One region of the Arminella tumorigenes genome, then DNA from elsewhere that is predicted to be linked to it. Evidence: riboswitches for the same ligand, from Rfam matches in the RefSeq annotation. Region 1 holds a riboswitch; the other holds the start of a gene.

Evidence for each region. Region 1 has a riboswitch for S-adenosylmethionine ahead of metA (homoserine O-acetyltransferase MetA). Riboswitches for the same ligand answer to the same signal wherever they lie in the genome.
Region 2: another riboswitch for S-adenosylmethionine. It lies ahead of PR017_RS00650 (O-succinylhomoserine sulfhydrylase); the one in region 1 lies ahead of metA (homoserine O-acetyltransferase MetA).

Annotation. Positions count from the first base shown of each region.
Region 1 covers NZ_CP117255.1:3,027,650-3,037,314, forward strand. The annotation lists gene epmA (EF-P lysine aminoacylase EpmA) at 1-718, opposite strand, end outside; gene efp (elongation factor P) at 869-1,438, shown strand; gene PR017_RS14860 (ABC transporter ATP-binding protein/permease) at 1,523-3,394, opposite strand; SAM riboswitch at 3,633-3,713, shown strand; gene metA (homoserine O-acetyltransferase MetA) at 3,761-4,684, shown strand; gene PR017_RS14870 (aldose epimerase family protein) at 4,791-5,816, shown strand; gene PR017_RS14875 (GntR family transcriptional regulator) at 5,905-6,678, shown strand; gene PR017_RS14880 (SIS domain-containing protein) at 6,675-7,700, shown strand; gene nagA (N-acetylglucosamine-6-phosphate deacetylase) at 7,700-8,884, shown strand; gene PR017_RS14890 (SIS domain-containing protein) at 8,881-9,609, shown strand; gene PR017_RS14895 (response regulator) at 9,636-9,665, opposite strand, start outside.
Region 2 covers NZ_CP117255.1:118,025-127,689, reverse strand. The annotation lists tRNA gene PR017_RS00660 (tRNA-Gly) at 48-121, opposite strand; gene PR017_RS00655 (2'-deoxycytidine 5'-triphosphate deaminase) at 188-1,279, opposite strand; SAM riboswitch at 1,388-1,466, shown strand; gene PR017_RS00650 (O-succinylhomoserine sulfhydrylase) at 1,513-2,697, shown strand; gene apaG (Co2+/Mg2+ efflux protein ApaG) at 2,887-3,279, shown strand; gene PR017_RS00640 (Hsp33 family molecular chaperone) at 3,308-4,300, opposite strand; gene argF (ornithine carbamoyltransferase) at 4,372-5,289, opposite strand; gene PR017_RS00630 (aspartate aminotransferase family protein) at 5,359-6,558, opposite strand; gene PR017_RS00625 (GcrA family cell cycle regulator) at 6,994-7,521, shown strand; gene PR017_RS00620 (DUF2000 family protein) at 7,597-8,004, opposite strand; gene PR017_RS00615 (AraC family transcriptional regulator) at 8,003-8,899, shown strand; gene phoB (phosphate regulon transcriptional regulator PhoB) at 8,942-9,625, opposite strand; gene phoU (phosphate signaling complex protein PhoU) at 9,658-9,665, opposite strand, start outside.

The DNA.
Region 1 (9,665 bases):
GGATCGTCGGTCGGCCAAAACCGAGATGCGGTTCGATCTTTTCCACCAGCACCCGGCTGAACATATCCGCCCAGCCATCGTCCTCCGAAACGCGCATGCCGACGCGGTTCATTTCCGCAGCGAGGCAGTCGCGGTCCGTCTGTCTGTCGGCGGCAACCGAGGACAAGAGGTCGATGCCGGCATGCTGCAGGAAAGCTGCCGCAACGCTGATCCGCTCCGGCTCGGCAGAGGGATCGCACTCCGCACCCCGGAACGCTAGCCGCGCGGCCCCTGCGGTTGTCGCCGCCAGCCGCATTATATCGACGCAGTCAGCCATCAATTGCTCGTAGCCTTCGCCGACCCGGTACCATTCGAGCATGGTGAACTCCGGATGGTGCAAGGGCCCGCGCTCGCGGTTGCGATAGACGTGGGCAAAGCATGCAATGCGCTTTTCGCCGGCGGCCAGCAGCTTCTTGCAGGCAAATTCCGGCGACGTGTGCAGGTAGAAGGGTGCCGCCTGACCGTCGGTCGTCAGGGCTTGCGTAGAGAAAGCATGCAGATGTGCCTCGTTGCCGGGCGATATCTGAAGGGTTGCCGTATCGACCTCGAGGAAATCGCCTGCTGAAAAAAAAACGCGCAGCGCCGCCTGGATCGCATTGCGGCCGATGAGAAAAGGCCGTCGATCCGCATGGACGCCGGGCGTCCACCAGGGAGATGCTTTTGTCAGGCTGGCGTTCATTCCGCGCTTTCTTTTATAGGATGAGCGGCGACGGGGTGGCTATTTCCACCGTTTTAGGTTAGTTGCGCCCCCAAGAAAACATTGCTGCATCAGGGAAACCGGCTTGGTCCGTCCTCTACGATGCAAAAAGCTGCGTTACAAGGAAGTCTTATGGTCAAGGTTATCGCCTCTTCGATCCGCAAGGGCAATGTGCTCGACGTGGACGGCAAGCTCTACGTCGTGCTGACGGCCGCCAATTTCCACCCTGGCAAAGGCACGCCGGTCACCCAGATCGACATGCGCCGGATTTCGGATGGCACGAAGGTTTCCGAGCGCTGGCGCACGACCGAACAGGTCGAGCGCGCCTTCGTCGAGGACGTCAACCATCAATACCTCTACGAAGACAGCGACGGGTTCCACTTCATGAACCCGCAAAACTACGACCAGGTGACCGTCGATGCCGAAACTATGGGTGACGACAAGGCCTACCTGCAGGAAGGCATGACTTGCATCCTGTCGATGCACGAAGGCATCGCGCTTGCCATCCAGATGCCACGCACCGTGACGCTGGAAATCATGGAAACCGAGCCGGTCGTCAAGGGCCAGACGGCATCGTCCTCCTACAAGCCAGCCATGCTGTCGAACGGCATTCGCACGATGGTTCCACCACATGTCAATGCCGGCATCCGTGTCGTCATCATGACCGAAGACAATTCCTACGTCGAACGCGCCAAGGACTGATCCCTTACCTGGCTGCCCATCTCCAAACAAAGCCCCGAACGCTCGCGAGTCGGGGCTTTTGCTTTTCCGGCCGTGCAGCACCAGTCAGACTGGACGCGCTGGTTCCTTGCGCAACGGAGCGCGCCGGGCCACATTCGGCCGTCGGGCTGCCGCTGCAACCGGCTTTGCCGGCGGCGCGGTTGGATCTTGAGGCACCAGCGCTTGCAGATGCAGCACGCGCGGTGACATGGCCTCAAGATAGGCCTCGGACCGGCCGATATAGATCACCGTCGTATCCTTCAGCTCCTTGAGCAGAGCGACTAGTCGCTTCTGAATGTCCGGCTCCAGTCCCTCGAGCGTTTCATCGAGAATCAGCCAGCGCGGTTTGGCGAGCAGCGCATGCGCAAAGCCAACCGCCTTCTGCTCGTCGGTATCCAGCATGCGGTCCCAGCGGGCATTCGTATCCAGCTTGCCCTTCAACCTGGCCAGTCCGGCCTTGTCGATCGCCATCTCCAGGTCGGAATCCGGGTACGCGTCGCGCTCTTGCGGAAATGTGACCGCGTCGCGCAGCGTCCCGCTCGGAACATAGGCGGCGTGCGGCATGAACAGCATGTCTTCCAGCGGCGGCAGGTCTATTTCGCCCTTGCCGCAATGCCAATCGCCGGCCAGTGCCTGGAACAGCAGCTTGCGGTTCACGCCGTGATCGCCATTGATCATGATGTGCTCGCCGGCGGCAATCGTCACCGTGCCCTCGCGAATACGGAAGCCATTTTCATCGACGTCGTCGCTGGTCTTGGTGGAGACTTCAAGATCTTTCAGCACCAGCATATCAGGCGCGGCGCGGGCGACCTCGATCATGTTGGCCAGATGCTCCTCGCCATCCATCTCCACCACCGCCTCGCGGAAATCGGTGACACGCATCAAAGTCGCGCGCCACTCGGCGATCGGGCCGAAGTTGGCGACATACCAGCGCAAGGCGGTGTTGACCTGATTGAAGGCGCCGACGACCATCATCAACTGGCCGATGCTCAGGCCGCCGGAGAAATAGGCGGGCGCTGCCACCAGGATCGGGATGACCAGTACCATCCAGCCATAGCTGGCAGACACCCAGGTAAGATTGGTATTGGCGATCGCCAGCTTACGGATGACACCGAGCACGGAAGAAATGTCGCCGTTGATGCGCCGCCGTTCGTTTTCCTGGCCACCGGCAGTGGTGATCGATGGCATGTATTCGTTGGCATGCATCAGCGCGAAGCGCAGTTCGGCTTCTTTCGAGTAGCGGTCGGCATTCAGGCGCACAAGCTTGCCGCCGACGAACTGGCTGAGGAAAGAAGCCGAAGCCGCATAGATGATCGCCGCCCAGACCATGTAGCCGGGGATCGAAAAGCTGCTGCCGCGAAAGTGGAAGATGAAGCCACTCGACAGCTCCCAGAGCACGCCGATGAAGCTGATCAGCAGGATGGTCGACTGGACAAGGCCGATGGCAAGGCCGGTGGTGCTTTCTGCCAGGTTGCGGGCGTCCTCGTGCAGGCGCTGGTCCGGATTGACGCCGATCAGTCCGGAGGAGGCGAGCCGCAAAGCGCGCTTGCCTTTCAGCCACTGGTCGACCAGATCGCGCGCCAGGCCCTCGCGCATGTAGAGCGCCGCCATCTGGTTGAGCCAGGCCTGGATGACATTGAGAACGAGCAGGCTGCCGGCGATCATCCCGAAGACGCCGAGTTGCTTCATGAACTCGTCGAGATCGCGGCGGGCTAGCGAATCGTAGAACGGCGCATTCCACTCGTTCAAAAGAACCTGCACATAGGCTGTCACGAGAATGATGACGAACAGCGATACCACGAGCGATATAAGCCTTACGCGCACGGGCGAATGCCAGAACGCCGAAAGCATCATCCTCAACCTGTACAGCAAACTCAAGTCGTATCCGACGCGCGCATCGCCCTGGACGCTGGGCTTCTCTGTGGTATCAACGGCCATTAAAAAATCCTGATCCTCATCCCTCAGATAGTCATGGCCACCGCACATGTCCATCCATGCGAGCCCGAAGCGCGTCGCGCCAGCGATCCCTGGCCTGGAACCGCCCTCCTCGCCATCAACTTGCGCTTCAAACCTTATGAAAGCCTTATACGCTCGAATGCACCTGCAGGTTCACCACGCCGCACCGCGCATTTCCCAGCCGGCGATTGAGGTTGATTCGAAACCTGTCCAGCGCTATTTAACATCCCGTGGTGATTTGGCCGGCCGGCTTGCAGCCACGTTAAACAAGTCGCTAAATCAGGGCCGCATGCGGACCGGTAGCGATTCGTTTTTTTCGCCGCCGGTTTAGTTGATCGAGTAACGCGCATGCCCATTAAGATCCCCGATACGCTGCCCGCCTTCGATACCCTGGTGAAAGAGGGTGTGCGGGTGATGACAGAGACGATGGCCGTCCGTCAGGATATCCGTCCGCTGCAGATCGGGCTGCTCAACCTCATGCCCAACAAGATCAAGACCGAGCTACAGATGGCCCGCCTCGTCGGCGCCTCGCCGCTTCAGGTCGAATTCTCCCTGATCCGCATCGGCGGTCACAAGGCGAAGAATACCTCCGAGGAACACCTGCTTTCGTTCTACGAGACGTGGGAGGAAATCAGGCACCGCAAGTTCGACGGCTTCATCATCACGGGTGCGCCGATCGAGCTGCTCGACTTCGAGGAAGTCACCTACTGGGACGAGATGCGCCAGATCCTCGACTGGACGACCACCAACGTCCATTCGACGCTGAACGTCTGCTGGGGCGCGATGGCGGCGGTCTACCATTTTCATGGTGTGCCGAAGCACCTGCTGAAGGAAAAAGCATTTGGCGTCTACCGGCACCAGAATCTGAACCCGTCCTCGGTCTATCTCAACGGTTTTTCCGACGATTTTGGCGTGCCCGTGTCGCGCTGGACGGAAGTCCGCCGCAAGGATGTCGAAACCGTCCCTGGCTTGGAAATCCTGATGGAATCGCCGGAAATGGGCATTTGCCTGGTGCACGAGAAGACGGCAAGACGGCTCTACATGTTCAACCACGTCGAATACGATTCAACGTCGCTGGCAGACGAATATTTCCGCGACGTCGATGCCGGCATTCCGATCAAGATGCCCCACGATTATTTCCCCCACAACGATCCGTCCCTGACGCCGCCCAACCGCTGGCGCAGCCATGCCCATCTGTTTGTCGGCAACTGGATCAACGAGATCTACCAGACCACGCCTTACGACATGGCCGACATCGGCTTGCAGAAATAACCACGTCGCCGGGACGGAGGCCTGATTCCACCGGCAGGCAGGTTGCGGATAACGGCGAATGGAGGCAGGGTCGGCGCCTCGGATGAGAGACAAATGGGATGAGGACATGACGGAAAGCACTTTGCAGCGCGAAGTTTTCGGCAAGACTGCAGCCGGCGACACGGTACACCGCGTCAAGATTACAGGCGGTGGGCTGACTGCCCATGTCATCAGCTGGGGAGCGGTGATCCAGGACCTTCGGCTTGAGAACCACGCGCCGCCCCTGACGCTCGGCTTCGACGACTTCGAAAGCTACGAGAAGCACTCCGCCTATTTCGGAGCAACGCCCGGGCGCTGTGCGAACCGCATCGCCGACGGCAGGTTCACGCTCGATGGCAAGACCTATCAGCTGGGCCTGAACGAGAACGGCGTGACCCATCTGCACGGCGGCGTCGACAATATCGCCCTGCGCAACTGGACGATCGTCGAGCATGCCGCCGACCGCGTCGTACTGAAGATCGTCGACCCCGACGGTCGCAGCGGCTATCCCGGAAACTGCACGATCCAGGCGACCTACTGGGTGCACGGCAATGGCGAGCTATCGGTCACCTACGAGACCACGACCGACCAGCCGACCATCGCCAATGTCTGCCAGCACGCCTACTTCAACCTCGATGGCCGCGACGATGCGCTCGACCACGACATCATGATTGCAGCCGACCACTATCTGCCGACCGATGCACGGCAGATCCCGACGGGCGAGATCGCCCCCGTCGCGGGCACGCCGTTCGACCTGCGCCAAATGGGCCCGATGAAGCGCTTCGTTGATGGCGACCAGGTGCTATACGACCACAATTTCTGTCTCTCGCAGGAGCGTACGGCCAAGCGCGCCGTCGTTCTCGCCCGCAGCATCAATTCCGGCGTATCGCTCGAAGTGCGGACAACGGAACCCGGTATCCAGCTCTACGCCGGCTTCAAGCTCGGCGTCCCCGTCCCCGGCATTGACGGCAAGATGATGGGGCCTTTCGCCGGTTTCTGCCTGGAAACGCAGATCTGGCCCGACGCCATCAACCAGCCGGGCTTTTCCTCCGCAGCCCTCCATCCCGGCGAAGTCCTGCGTCAGGAAACGGACTACATTTTCACGAAGAACTAAGCACTTAGCCTCCGCCGGTCGTGGCTACGCGACCGGCTGTACAAAGACGCCTTGCAAAGTGGTTCTACATAGGTTCTAATCCGAACCCATGGATAGAACCAGTTTGATTTCCGAACTGAACGGACGCGGCTTGCGGGATGCAGCGGCGAGCGGGCCGCTTTATAGGCGGTTGGCGATGGCGCTGACCGGGCTCATTCAGGAAGGGCTGCTGAAACCGGGTACTGCATTGCCGGCCGAGCGCGATCTCGCCGAGGGACTGCAACTCGGCCGCGTCACAGTACGCACCGCCTATCGCGACCTGCTGACGGCCGGCACCCTGGAGTCGCGGCACGGCAGCGGTACTTTCGTCTCGCAGAAGGTTGAGCGAATGGAACAGTCGCTCTGGCGCCTCTCCTCCTTCTCCGCCGATATGCGCTCGCGCGGTCGCTCGCCGGCGGCAAAAATCCTGTCCCGGAGCGTCTCCATGCCAACGCCCGAGGAGACCTTCCTGCTCGGGCTCGGCGTCGACGAACCGGTGCTGCGGCTCGACCGGTTGCGGCTGGCCGACGGACTGCCGCTCGCCATCGAACGCGCCGTCGTCCCGACACAGTTCCTGGCAGAAGACGCAGTCGGCGAGAGCTCTCTTTACGATGTCCTGACAGCCAACGGATACCGCCCGGTTCACGCCCTGCAGCGGCTGACTGCAGTCACCCTCGATCCATCATCGGCCGCCACGCTCGACGTCAAGCCCGGCGCCCCGGCACTGCTGATCGAGCGCATCTCGCGCCTGGCCGACCAGCGCGTCGTCGAATACACCAGATCGCATTATCGCGGCGACGCCTATGATTTCGTCGCAGAATTGAAAATTGGAGATGACCTATGACGCAATCCCTGATGCTGACCGAGGCCGGCCAGTCGCCTGATGCCGTGGCGACCTTGCTGGAGAAGGAAAAGTCGGTCTTCGCCGAAATTGCCCGGTTGTTTGCGGTAGCCAGGCCTTCCGTCGTCACCACGGCGGCGCGGGGCTCGTCGGATCATGCAGCGACCTTCTTCAAGTATCTGTTCGAGATCACTTGCGGCGTCCCCGTCGCCTCGATCGGCCCGTCGATCGCTTCCGTCTACAATGCGCCGCTGCATCTGAAGGGCGGCATTCATTTCACCGTGTCGCAGTCCGGCGGCAGCCCAGATATCATTTCCCTGCAGGCCGCCGCCAAGAAGGGTGGAGCAACGACGATCGCCGTCGTCAACGTCACCGAGAGCCCACTGGCGCGGCAAGCCGATATCGTCCTCGACCTGCATGCGGGCCCTGAAAAAAGCGTCGCTGCGACGAAATCCTTCATCACCGCGGTCGCTGCCCTGTCGGGCGTTACCGCTGCCGTCTCCGGCAACAGCGCACTGCAGGATGGCCTTTCGCGCCTGCCCCAGGCATTGGCAGTCACCGATGGCATCGATAGCGCGGCCGCCGAGGAGGTGCTGTTCGGAGCCAGCTCGCTCTACACCGGCGGTCGTGGCCCGGCATTCGCCATCGCGCTGGAATCCGCCCTGAAGGCCAAGGAGACGTCGGGCCTGCACGCCGAGGCATTCTCGCTCGCCGAATTGATGCACGGCCCGATGCGGCTGGTTCAGCCCGGCTTCCCGGTCGTTGCCTTCGCCCCGGACGACGCCGCATTTGCCAACAACGCCCAGGCTCTGGAGCGCCTGCAGAAGCTCGGCGCCACCGCCGTATCTTTCTCGACCACCCCGCTGCCGGGTATCAACCTCAAAATGCCGTCGACCGGAAACGGCCTCATCGACCCGCTGGTCTCCCTGCTCTGCTACTATCGAATGATCGAGCGGGTAACGCGCCGCAAGGGTTTCGATCCCGACAAGCCGGCTAATCTTCTCAAGGTGACGGAGACGATGTGATGGACTATACGGTCTTTACTGGCGCCCGCATCTTCGACGGCGACCGCTTTCACGACGACAGCGCGCTTGTTGTCGGCGGTGGCCGGGTGCAGGCTATAGCCGCCCGCAACAGCCTGCCGGAGGGCAGCGTGCGTGTGGAGCTAGACGGCGGCGTTCTGGCACCAGGCTTCATCGACGCACAGGTGAATGGCGGCGGCGGTCGGTTGCTGAATGAAGATCCGTCGCCGGCCTCCATGTATACCATTGCCAAAGGCCATCGCCGCTACGGCACGACATCCCTGCTGCCGACGTTGATCACCGACATCGGCGCTGCCACGACCCGGGCGATCGAAGCCGCCATCGAGGCTGTCAAAGCCGACCGGGGTGTCGTCGGCCTGCATCTGGAGGGCCCTCACCTGTCGCCGGCGCGCAAGGGCGCCCACCTGCCGGAGCTGATGCGGCCGGTAGAAGACAGCGACGTTACGACTTTCATCCGTGCCCGCGAAGCAATCGGCATGCTGCTGGTAACCATCGCCGCCGAGCAGGTGACTCCCCGCCAGGTACAGGCGCTGAACGAGGGCGGCGTCGTCGTCAGCCTCGGTCATTCCGATTGCACGGCCGATGTTGCGGACGCGCTTTTCGACGCCGGCGCACGTGGCGTCACCCATCTCTACAATGCCATGAGCCAGCTCGGCCATCGCAGCCCGGGTCTGGTCGGCGCGGCGCTCGATCATCCCCGTACGTGGTGCGGCATGATTGCCGATGGTCACCATGTCGATCCCCGCGCGCTACGCGTCGCCCTGCGCGCCAAGCGCGGCGAGGGCAAGCTGTTCTTCGTCACCGATGCCATGTCTCTGGTGGGTTCCGATGCCGACAGCTTCGAGCTGAACGGCCGCACTGTCTACCGTGAGAAAGGCGGCTTCTGCTCGAAGGTGGTACTGGCCGATGGCACGCTGGCCGGCTCCGACGTCGACATGGCCTCGACCGTGCGCTACGGCGTCGGCATGCTGGAACTGCCGCTGGCGGAAGCGCTGCGCATGGCAACATCCTACCCGGCCCGTTTTCTGCGCCTGAAGGACCGGGGGCACCTGTCGCCCGGTGCGCGCGCCGACATCGTGCACATCAATGACGACATCGAGGCGACCGCCACCTGGATCGGCGGTGCTGCGGCGTCTGTCGGGACAGGCCCGGAGACATCATCATGACCGCGATCACGGATGCCTATTTTCTGGAGGTGATCGAAAGGCTCAATGGCCTGCGTCAGTCTTTGGCCGAGCCTATGGCAAGGGCTGCTGCCGTCATCTGCGAGGCGGCGCGCAGCGACCACCGTGTCTATCTGTTCGGGACCGGCCATTCTCATATGCTGGCCGAAGAGGTGCATTATCGAGCCGGCGGACTGGCCATCACTGTGCCGGTGCTGGTCGGCTCGGCGATGCTGCATGAAGGTGCCGTTATAAGCTCGGTCTACGAGCGAACCCCGGGGCTGGTTCGACCTGTCCTGGAACGCTACCGGATGGAGCGTGGTGACGTTCTGATCGTCGCCTCCAATTCCGGCGTCAACGCCGCGCCGACGGAGGCTGCCGACTATGGCCGGGAAATCGGCGCCACCGTGATCGCCATCACCTCGCTTGCCTATTCCGCAGCCATAGCCAAAGGGCGCAGACGCCTCGCCGATATCGCCGATATCGTCTTCGACAACGGTCTGCCGCCGGGCGATGCGTTGGTCGATTTGCCCGGCACCGACCTGAAGGTGGGGCCGGCCTCGACTGCCATCGGCGCAACCCTCTTGAATGCAATTTTTGCTGAAGTTGCTTCACAGCTTTCCGGAGACGGCAATCCGCCGGTCTATCGCAGCGCCAACATGCCGGGGGCGAAGGAAATCAACCAACGCCTCGTTGACGTCTACAGGCCGCGCAACCCGCATCTCTGACGAGACGCTCTACTACCCACACACTCTCAGGCAGCAAAGACTTCCATATCAGGAGG
Region 2 (9,665 bases), 750 kb from region 1:
ATTGCCCATTCTTATTGGGCGTCATTGGATGAGTCTAAACAGGTCGCTGGAGCGGGTGAAGGGAATCGAACCCTCGTATTCAGCTTGGGAAGCTGCTGCTCTACCATTGAGCTACACCCGCACGGCGCGAAGCCTTCCAACAGTTCGGCCGGGCTGTCAAGATGGAATGGCCGGCCGGGATGGCCGGCTACAAGCGGAAATGCTTGGAGAGTTTCAGGCCCTGCGCCTGATAGTTGGAGCCGGCGCCGGTGCCGTAGAGGCTGGCCGGGAGTTCCAGCATGTGCTCGTAGACGAGGCGGCCGACGACCTGGCCATCCTCGAGGATGAACGGGACTTCGTGGCTGCGCACTTCGAGCACCGCGCGGCTGCCACGGCCTCCGGCCGGCGCATGGCCGAAGCCGGGATCGAAGAAGCCGGCATAGTGGACGCGGAATTCACCGACCAGCGGATCGTAAGGGGTCATTTCGGCGGCGTAGTCCGGCGGCACGTGCACCGCCTCGCGCGAGACCAGGATGTAGAATTCGTCGGGATCGAGAATAAGCTCGGTCCGGCCGCGGCTGTAGAGCGGCTCCCAGAAATCGAAAATGTCATGCTGGGCCTTCTTGTCGACATCGACCACCGCCGTGTGATGCTTGCCGCGATAGCCGATCAGCCCATTGCCGTCGCCGACGAGGTCGATCGACAGCGCGATGCCGCCGCCGGTCACGTTTGGCTTCTTGCTGGCGACGAGAGTTTCGGTCTCGTGCAGCGTCAGCAATTCCGGCTCGGACAGCATGGCATGGCCGATCCGAAAGCGGATCTGCGACAGGCGCGAACCACGGCGCACGACGATCGGGAAGGTACGTGGCGAGATTTCCAGGTAGAGCGGGCCGGAATAGCCGGCCGGGATCTTGTCGAACTCCTGCGCATAATCGGTGATGACGCGGGTGAAGATATCGAGGCGGCCGGTCGAGCTTTTCGGGTTGGCCGAGGCGGACATGTCGGAGGGCAGGTCGAGACGCTCCATCAGCGGCACGATGTAGACGCAGCCGGTCTCGAGCACGGCGCTCTCGTTGAGGTCGATAACATGCAGGCTGAGCCGGTCGAGTTTATCGGAGACGAGATTGTTCGGGCCCGGCATGAAGCTGGCCCGGACGCGAAAGGCTTTCGCTCCCAACCTGAGGTCGAGGCTCGCCGGCTGGATCTGATCGAAATCGAGCTCCCTTTCCGTTGTCAGCCGACCGGCGTCGAAAAGAGCGGCAATGGCGCGATCCGCCAAAATTCCAGTGTCGCGAGCCATGTGCTCAATCCTTGTTTTGTCGCGGACAAAACCATATGGGGGCCTTGTTTTGCCGCAGACAAAACCAAATACGGGGAATTGACGCAAGCGGCCAACGGCAGTATTACAGTCTTATCCCGTGGTGATTTGGCCGGTCGGCTTGCAGCCACGTTAAATAAATGGCTAAAAAGACCGGGTTGAAAACCGGTCTGCTTTTGCGACCGGTTTTTTTGTATCACGAAGGTGGTGATGGCATGACCAAGACTTGGCGCCCCGCAACACAACTTGTCCATGGCGGCACGTTGCGCTCGCAATTCGGCGAGACATCCGAAGCAATCTATCTGACACAGGGTTTTGTCTACGACAGCTCGGAGGCGGCAGAGGCCCGCTTCAAGGGTGAGACGGAAGGCTTTATCTACGCGCGCTACGGCAGCCCGACCAACGACATGTTCGAAAAGCGCATGTGCATGCTGGAAGGCGCCGAGGAAGCCCGCTCGACAGCATCGGGCATGGCCGCGGTCAGCGCGGCTATTCTCTGCCAGGTGAAGGCAGGCGACCATATCGTCGCCGCCCGCGCCCTGTTCGGCTCGTGCCGCTGGGTCGTCGAGACATTGGCGCCGCGTTACGGCATCGAATGCACGCTGGTCGACGGCCGCGATCTCGCCAACTGGGAAAAGGCCATCCGCCCGAACACCAAGGTGCTGTTCCTGGAGAGCCCCACCAATCCGACGCTCGAGGTGGTGGACATTGCCGGCGTCGCGAAACTCGCCAACCAGATCGGTGCCAAGCTTGTCGTCGACAATGTGTTTGCGACACCGCTGTTCCAGAAGCCGCTCGAACTCGGCGCCCACATCGTCGTCTATTCGGCCACCAAGCATATCGATGGACAAGGTCGTTCGCTCGGCGGCGTCGTACTATCGGACAAGGAATGGGTCGACGAGCACCTGCAGGACTATTACCGGCACACCGGCCCCTCAATGTCGCCGTTCACAGCCTGGACGCTGCTGAAGGGGATCGAGACCCTGCCGCTGCGCGTCAAGCAGCAGACGGAGAACGCCGGTCGCATCGCCGACTTCCTGGCCGACAACAGCAAGGTCGCCAAGGTGATCTATCCCGGCCGCAAGGATCATCCGCAGGCCGATATCATCGCCAAGCAGATGACCGGCGGCTCGACACTGGTCTGCATGGAACTCAAGGGCGGCAAGGAAGCGGCATTCGCGCTGCAGAATGCACTGGAGATCGTCAAGATCTCCAACAATCTCGGCGACGCCAAGAGCCTGATCACCCATCCGGCCACCACTACACACAAAAACCTGACCGACGAGGACCGCGCTGAGCTCGGAATTTCTCCCGGCACGGTACGGTTTTCGGCCGGCATTGAAGACACGGACGATCTCATCGAGGATTTCGCCCGGGCACTGGAAAAGGTCTCGGCCTGATCGGACGTCAAACAGGCTGCCCGGCCTTGCCGGGCGGCTACCCGCCGGGTCCGTGTTAACCCCGCACATTATCCTTAATATTCAAAAGGCCGCGTCAGCCATCGCATTTGGCCTTAATTAGCCCTCCCTTCCTTGACGAAGGTTGAAGGCTGGAGGATATCGTAACCAAATTCATTGAAGGTGGCTGGGATGTACCGCGCCCTTACACGAGATATCGAAGTCATCGTCGAGCCGTTCTATCTGGAGGAGCAATCCGATCCGGAAGACAGCCGCTATGTCTGGGGCTACCGGATCGTCATCTCCAACCACTCGACATCGGCAGTCCGGCTGGTCACGCGCTACTGGAACATCACCGACCAGAACGGCCAGGTCGACGAAGTCACCGGTCCCGGCGTCGTCGGCGAACAGCCGCAGTTGAACCCCGGGGACACGTATGAATATTCGTCAGGCTGCCCGCTGGACACGCCGTCAGGCATGATGTTCGGCCATTACTCCATGGAAAACGACATCGGCGAAACGTTCGAGGTCGAAATCCCGGCTTTCTCCCTGGATTCTCCCGGCCTGATGCGGACGCTGAACTGACGTCGCCCGAAAACGGCGACTGTTGTCGTCAGCTCTTGACCAGTATCTCGGCTGCTTCATAGCGATAAGTTGTCGAACAGAATTCACACGTGACCGAAATCAGCCCGTCTTCCTCGCTTTCAGCCATCTCCTCCGCCGAAAATCCCTGCAGCACGCCCTTGATCTTGTCGCGCGAACAGCTGCAACGGTCGAAGACCGGCTGCGGGGCGTAAACGCGGGCGCCACGCTCGTGGAACAGCCGGTAGAGCAGGCGCTCGGTACCGACCAGTGGATCGGTCAATTCATCGGCATCAACCGTTTCCAACAGCGAGCGGGCCTCGGCCCAGGCATCATCGTCCTTGTGGTCGATCGCGTTCTCATCGCCGTCGCCGCCGTGGAGATCCGGCAGGCGCATGCGCTCCGGCGCGTCCGGCAGAAACTGCGCTATGACGCCGCCTGCCCGCCAGCGATGACGCGGCTTGCCGGCTTCGTCGCGATCGAACAGCTCTGCCGCACCGAGGCGAACCCGGGTCGGGATCTGCTCCGACTGGCGGAAGTAGACGCCAGCGATATCTTCCAGCGACGATCCGTCGAGCGGCACGATACCCTGGTAGGGCTGAGAATACTGGCCCTGGTCGATGGTGAAGGCGAGGATGCCCTTGCCGAGCAATTGCTCCGGCTCGGTTTCTCCGGCCTTGATAGCGGCTGCCAGTGCTTCCTCATCGAAACGGGCATAGGCGCGGACATTTTCCGGCGTCGAGAAATCGGCCACCAGCAGGTCGACCGGTCCGTCGCCCTTGGTCTGGACCGTGAACTTGCCTTCGAACTTCAGCGATGTGCCGAGCAGAACCGTGAGCACGATGGTTTCGGCCAGCAGCCTCGCCACCGGCGCCGGATAATGGTGGCGCTCGAGGATGGTGTCGAGCATCGGACCGAGCTGGACGGCACGGCCGCGCACATCCAGGCTCTCCACCTGGAATGGAACGACGTGATCGTCGCCGGCGTAGCCGAACTCTCCCAGCGCTGCTGCACTGTCTGCCATGGGTCTACTCCTTGATGCCGGACGGGTCACGCCACGGCAGCCACTCGTCTGCAACGGCGGCTTGGTTGATCTCAGATCGCGCCCAGGCACCACGCGAGAATAGACTTCTGCGCATGGAGGCGGTTTTCCGCCTCGTCGAATACAACGGATTGCGGGCCGTCGATCACCTCGTCCGTCACCTCTTCGCCGCGGTGGGCGGGCAGGCAATGCATGAACAGAGCGTCTTTTCCTGCCTCTGCCATCAGAGCCGCATTGACCTGGTAGGGCTGAAAGACATTGTGACCACGGGCCCGATGCTCCTGATTCATGGAAACCCAGGTATCGGTCACCACGCAATCGGCCCCGGCGACCGCACGGTCGGCATCATGGCTGAGCATGATCTCGGCGCCCTGATTGCGGGCCCAGTTCAAATAGTGATCCTTCGGCTCGGAGCCAAGGGGGACCGCCATATTCATGCGATAGCCGAAACGCGCCGATCCCTCGATCAGCGAATGCAGCACATTGTTGCCATCGCCGGACCAGGCAACCGTCTTGCCCTTGATCGGACCGCGGTGCTCCTCGAAGGTCATGATGTCGGCCATCACCTGGCAGGGATGGGTATCGTCGGTGAGCGCGTTGATGACCGGCACCGTTGCGTGCTCCGCCATTTCCAACATGCGCGAATGCTGGGTGGTACGGATCATGATGGCATCGACGTAGCGCGACAGGACCTTGGCGGTATCGCCGATCGTCTCGGCGCGGCCAAGCTGCATCTCGGTACCGGAGAGGAACAGCGTTTCGCCGCCGAGCTGGCGCATGCCGACATCGAACGAGACGCGGGTGCGGGTCGAGGGCTTTTCGAAGATCATCGCCAGCATCTTGCCTTCCAGCGGCCGGCCGGCAGTGCCCGCCTTGGTCGCCTTCTTGCGGAGGATTGCGTCGTCGAGGATCTTGCGCAGGTCGCCTGACGCGACAGTCGAGAGATCGAGGAAATGTTTCGGGGAGGCCATGTCTACCTGTGCTCCAAAAATGAAAACGCCCGTGGCGGGCACGAAGCCCCGAACCCACGGACGTAGAATTCAAGCCGATTTGCGGGATTTCTGGGCGCGCAATGCTTCTGCGGCACGCTCTACGCGGGCGAGACCTTCGCGGGCGTCTTCGGCAGTGGCGATAAGGGGCGGCAGCAACCGGATAACGTTATCGCCGGCGGGAACGCCCAGCAGATGCTCGGCACGGATGGCCTGCAGCAGTTCGCCAGCCGGGATCGCCGCCTTGATACCGAGCAGCAGTCCCTGGCCGCGCACCTCTTCGATGATGTCGGGATAACGGTCCTTCAGCGATGCCAGTCCCTGGCGGAAAACCAGGGATACGTCGTTGACATGCTGCAGAAAGCCTTCAGCCAGGATGACGTCCAGCACTGCGCCGCCGACGGCCATGGCAAGCGGATTGCCGCCGTAGGTCGAGCCGTGGGTGCCGGCCTTCATACCGGAGGCAGCTTCTGCAGTCGCGAGACAAGCACCGAGCGGAAAGCCGCCACCGATGCCCTTGGCCACGGCCATGATGTCAGGCGTGATGCCAGACCATTCATGGGAAAAGAATTTTCCCGAGCGACCGACGCCGGACTGGACCTCGTCGAGGATCAGCAGCAGGCCGTGCTCGTCGCAGAGTTCGCGAAGCGAACGCATGAACTCCTTGGCAACCGGGCGAACGCCGCCCTCGCCCTGCACCGGCTCGATGAGGATCGCTGCGGTCGCATCAGAGATCGCGGCCTTGACAGCCTCGAGGTCGCCGAACGGGACCTGGTCGAAGCCAGGGGCCTTCGGGCCGAAGCCTTCGAGGTATTTTTCCTGGCCGCCGGCAGCGATCGTCGCCAGGGTTCGTCCGTGGAAGGCGCCCTCAAAGGTGATGATGTGGAATTTTTCCGGATGACCCTTCGAGTACTGATAGCGGCGGGCCGTCTTGATGGCGCATTCGAGCGCTTCGGCGCCGGAATTGGTGAAGAACACCTTGTCGGCGAAAGTCGCATCGGTCAGCCGCCTGGCAAGCATTTCCTGGCCCGGGACCTCATAGAGGTTCGACAGGTGCCAGACTTTTTCAGCCTGCGTCTTCAGCGCTTCGACGAGGTGCGGGTGTCCATGACCGAGCGACGATACGGCGACGCCCGCGCCGAAATCCAGATAGCGCTCGCCCGTTTCCGTGATCAGCCATACGCCCTCGCCTCGCTCGAACCGCAGTGGCGCGCGCATATAGGTGTCGTAGAGTGGCGCGGCTTCGGCCATGGCGCAATTCCTTCGATCGATCAGGACGTGACGGCCGTTGTCCTGCAACGCCGCCGTCGGCAATGAAAAATGCCGCCTTGCGGCGGCCTGGGCACTATTGTCGTTCCGCGGAACCATGTCAACAAACAGTGGATTAGTCAACGAATAGTTGATTTTAACCTTGCGGCAAAAGCCATATCGTGAGGGTCTGGAGAAGGCGCTAAAGCTATTGCAGAAATACCACAGTAGGCAGCAAGTTGGGGAAAACTTGGAAATCGATTCCCCTCGATTCCCGCGACTCTTGTCACGGAGTCAGCCTCACACTAGGTTAAATCTTGATTACTAGACTGCAATGCGGCGGACCTAGTCACCACAATTTAAGAGCGTTTTGTGCCTCGATAGCATTCGAGGCAATGGCGAAGGATTCCGCCATCATGAACGCAGTCGGAGACAAGCATGAATTGGACGGACGAGCGCGTCGAAAGGCTCACGAAATTATGGGCCGAAGGATTGAGCGCTAGCCAGATCGCGGCGCAGCTCGGCGGCGTCAGCCGCAACGCTGTCATCGGCAAGGTCCATCGACTTTGCCTGCCAGGCCGAGCCAAGGCCGGTGGCACATCGTCCACGGCGCGCTCTACCAAGCGTAGCGTCGCTCCGGCCCGGCCAACAACCTTTGGCGCCCGCCCTGCCGCTCCGCGCACGACGGTCCGTGCCGAAGGCGTAGCCACGGTCAAGGAAGATGCCGAGCTCGACGCTACGGCGCCCGTGCAATTTCGCCCATCCTCGAATGCCATCGCGCCGGTTGCCCGCCGCATTGGCCTGACGGACCTGACGGAACGCACCTGCAAGTGGCCGGTAGGCGACCCGCTGAAGGACGACTTCCACTTCTGCGGCCATGAATCGCCGGACCAGTCGCCTTACTGCACATACCACCAGAAGTTGGCGTATCAGCCAGTTCACGAGCGCCGCCGCGCCGCCCGCTAAGCCGGGTAAGACGACAACAAAGAACGGGCCGCGAGGCCCGTTTTGCGTTTCAGGTTTTTATGGCCCAGAAACGTGTCAGGGATGCAAACTCGCACCTTTGACGATCTTGTCCACGATCTTCTTTTCGCCCCGCACCGCGATGCCGACCAGCTTGGCGGTGTCGGGACTGAACTCGAGGAATACGGCACGGTTGGCTTTATCGTGACCTGTCGCGAACATCTCTTCGATGTAGGCAGACACTTTCGCCTGGCGCTCCAGCGCGCGCTTGTGGATGGTCCTCAATACGTCCTGATCCGCCACAAGCACGACCATCGGCTGAACGCTCATAGGATTGTAGACATGGCCCAGAGCATCCCGGTATGCTTCGCCGATGATTTCCGGCGACTGGGCAATGATCCCGCTCACCAGAAAGGCAGTGACGTTGAGCTTCTGCCAGGTGGCAAGGTCATGGCGGATGACAATCGCGATTTTGGTATCGAACATGTCCAAGAACTCCATGGAAGGCATCGAAAGAGACGATCGAATAGCGCCTGCCGATGCCCTCGGTCTTGAACGTTCGTGCAAGAGCGGTTTTCGCGACGGACTGAGCATCGCTGCTTCCAGCCATGGCGTCGAGCGCATGGAAGCGCGCTTTCATGGCAGAGGCTTTTCACCGCACAGACACGACACATATGCGCTGGGCCTCACTCTTCGAGGTGTCCAGACGTTCCGCTATCGCGGCGCGGAGCGCTTCAGCCGTCCCGGCAACGTGATCGTGCTGCATCCCGATGAAGTCCACGATGGCGCGGCCGGCACCGACGACGGACTGATCTACCGGATGCTCTATTTGCCGCCCGCGCTGGTCGACCTCCTCGAGGCGGGCAATCGGGCGCTGCCCTTCGTCCGCGATCCCGTCGTGACTGACGCTGGCCTATTGTCAGCGCTGGCGGACATCCTGTCGGATCTCGACCATGCGCCGAACGATCTGGCAATGGACGACGCGGTTGCGCGGCTGACGGCAGGACTCTTCCGACAGGCCGACGACCCGAGGAAAGCACCCACGAGAATCGATCGCCCAGCTGTCATGCTGGCGCGTGATTTTTTGACCGAGCATTGCGAAGAGGGTGTCAGTTCCGAAACGTTGGAGGCGATCAGCGGCTTGGACCGATACGAGCTGGCGCGGCAGTTCCGGCGTGCGTTCGGCACCAGTCCGCACCGCTATCTCGTGATGCGCCGCCTTGACCGAGCCAAGCGGCTGCTAGGTGCCGGCTATAGCCTTGCCGGAGCAGCTGCAGAAGCGGGGTTTGCCGATCAGGCACATTTTACCCGCCATTTCCGGGCGGCCTTCGGCATGACCCCGGGCAGATGGCTGGCAATGCACGATTGCCAACCCTTATAGCTTCAACCCGCGAAACGGCGGACTTTAGTCACCTGCACAGCTTCAGACTTCCATGGAGTAGCCTGCGCCGCGTACTGTGCGGATGACGTCCTGCATGTTGGAAAAGTTCAGAGCCTTGCGCAGCCGGCCGACATGCACGTCGACGGTGCGTTCGTCGACGTAGATGTCATGGCCCCAGACGCCGTCGAGCAGTTGCGAGCGGGAAAACACACGGCTTGGCGATGCCATCAGGAATTCCAGCAGGCGGAATTCTGTCGGGCCGAGACGAACCTCGCGGCTCTTGCGATGAACCCGGTGCGTCTCGCGGTCGAGTTCGATATCGCCGCAACGAAGGACGCTGGAGAGCACTTCAGGGCGGGCGCGGCGCAGCATGGCGCGGACGCGGGCCATCAGTTCTGGCGTAGAGAACGGCTTGACGACATAGTCGTCTGCGCCCGTGGAAAGGCCCCGGACGCGTTCGCTCTCTTCGCCACGCGCCGTCAGCATGATGATCGGCAGACGCTCGGTCTCCGGCTTCATGCGCAGGCGGCGGCACAGTTCGATGCCGGAAACACCCGGCAGCATCCAGTCGAGGATCAGGAGATCCGGAATGCGCTCCTGCAAGCGCATCTCGGCTTCATCGCCTCTGAGGATCGTATCGACTTCGAAACCTTCTGCTTCAAGGTTATAGCGCAGCAACACGCTCAGCGCTTCTTCATCTTCTACGACGGCAACTCTCGGAACCATGGGGCCCGCTCTCCTTCAAAAACCCTTCGGGCCTATTCCG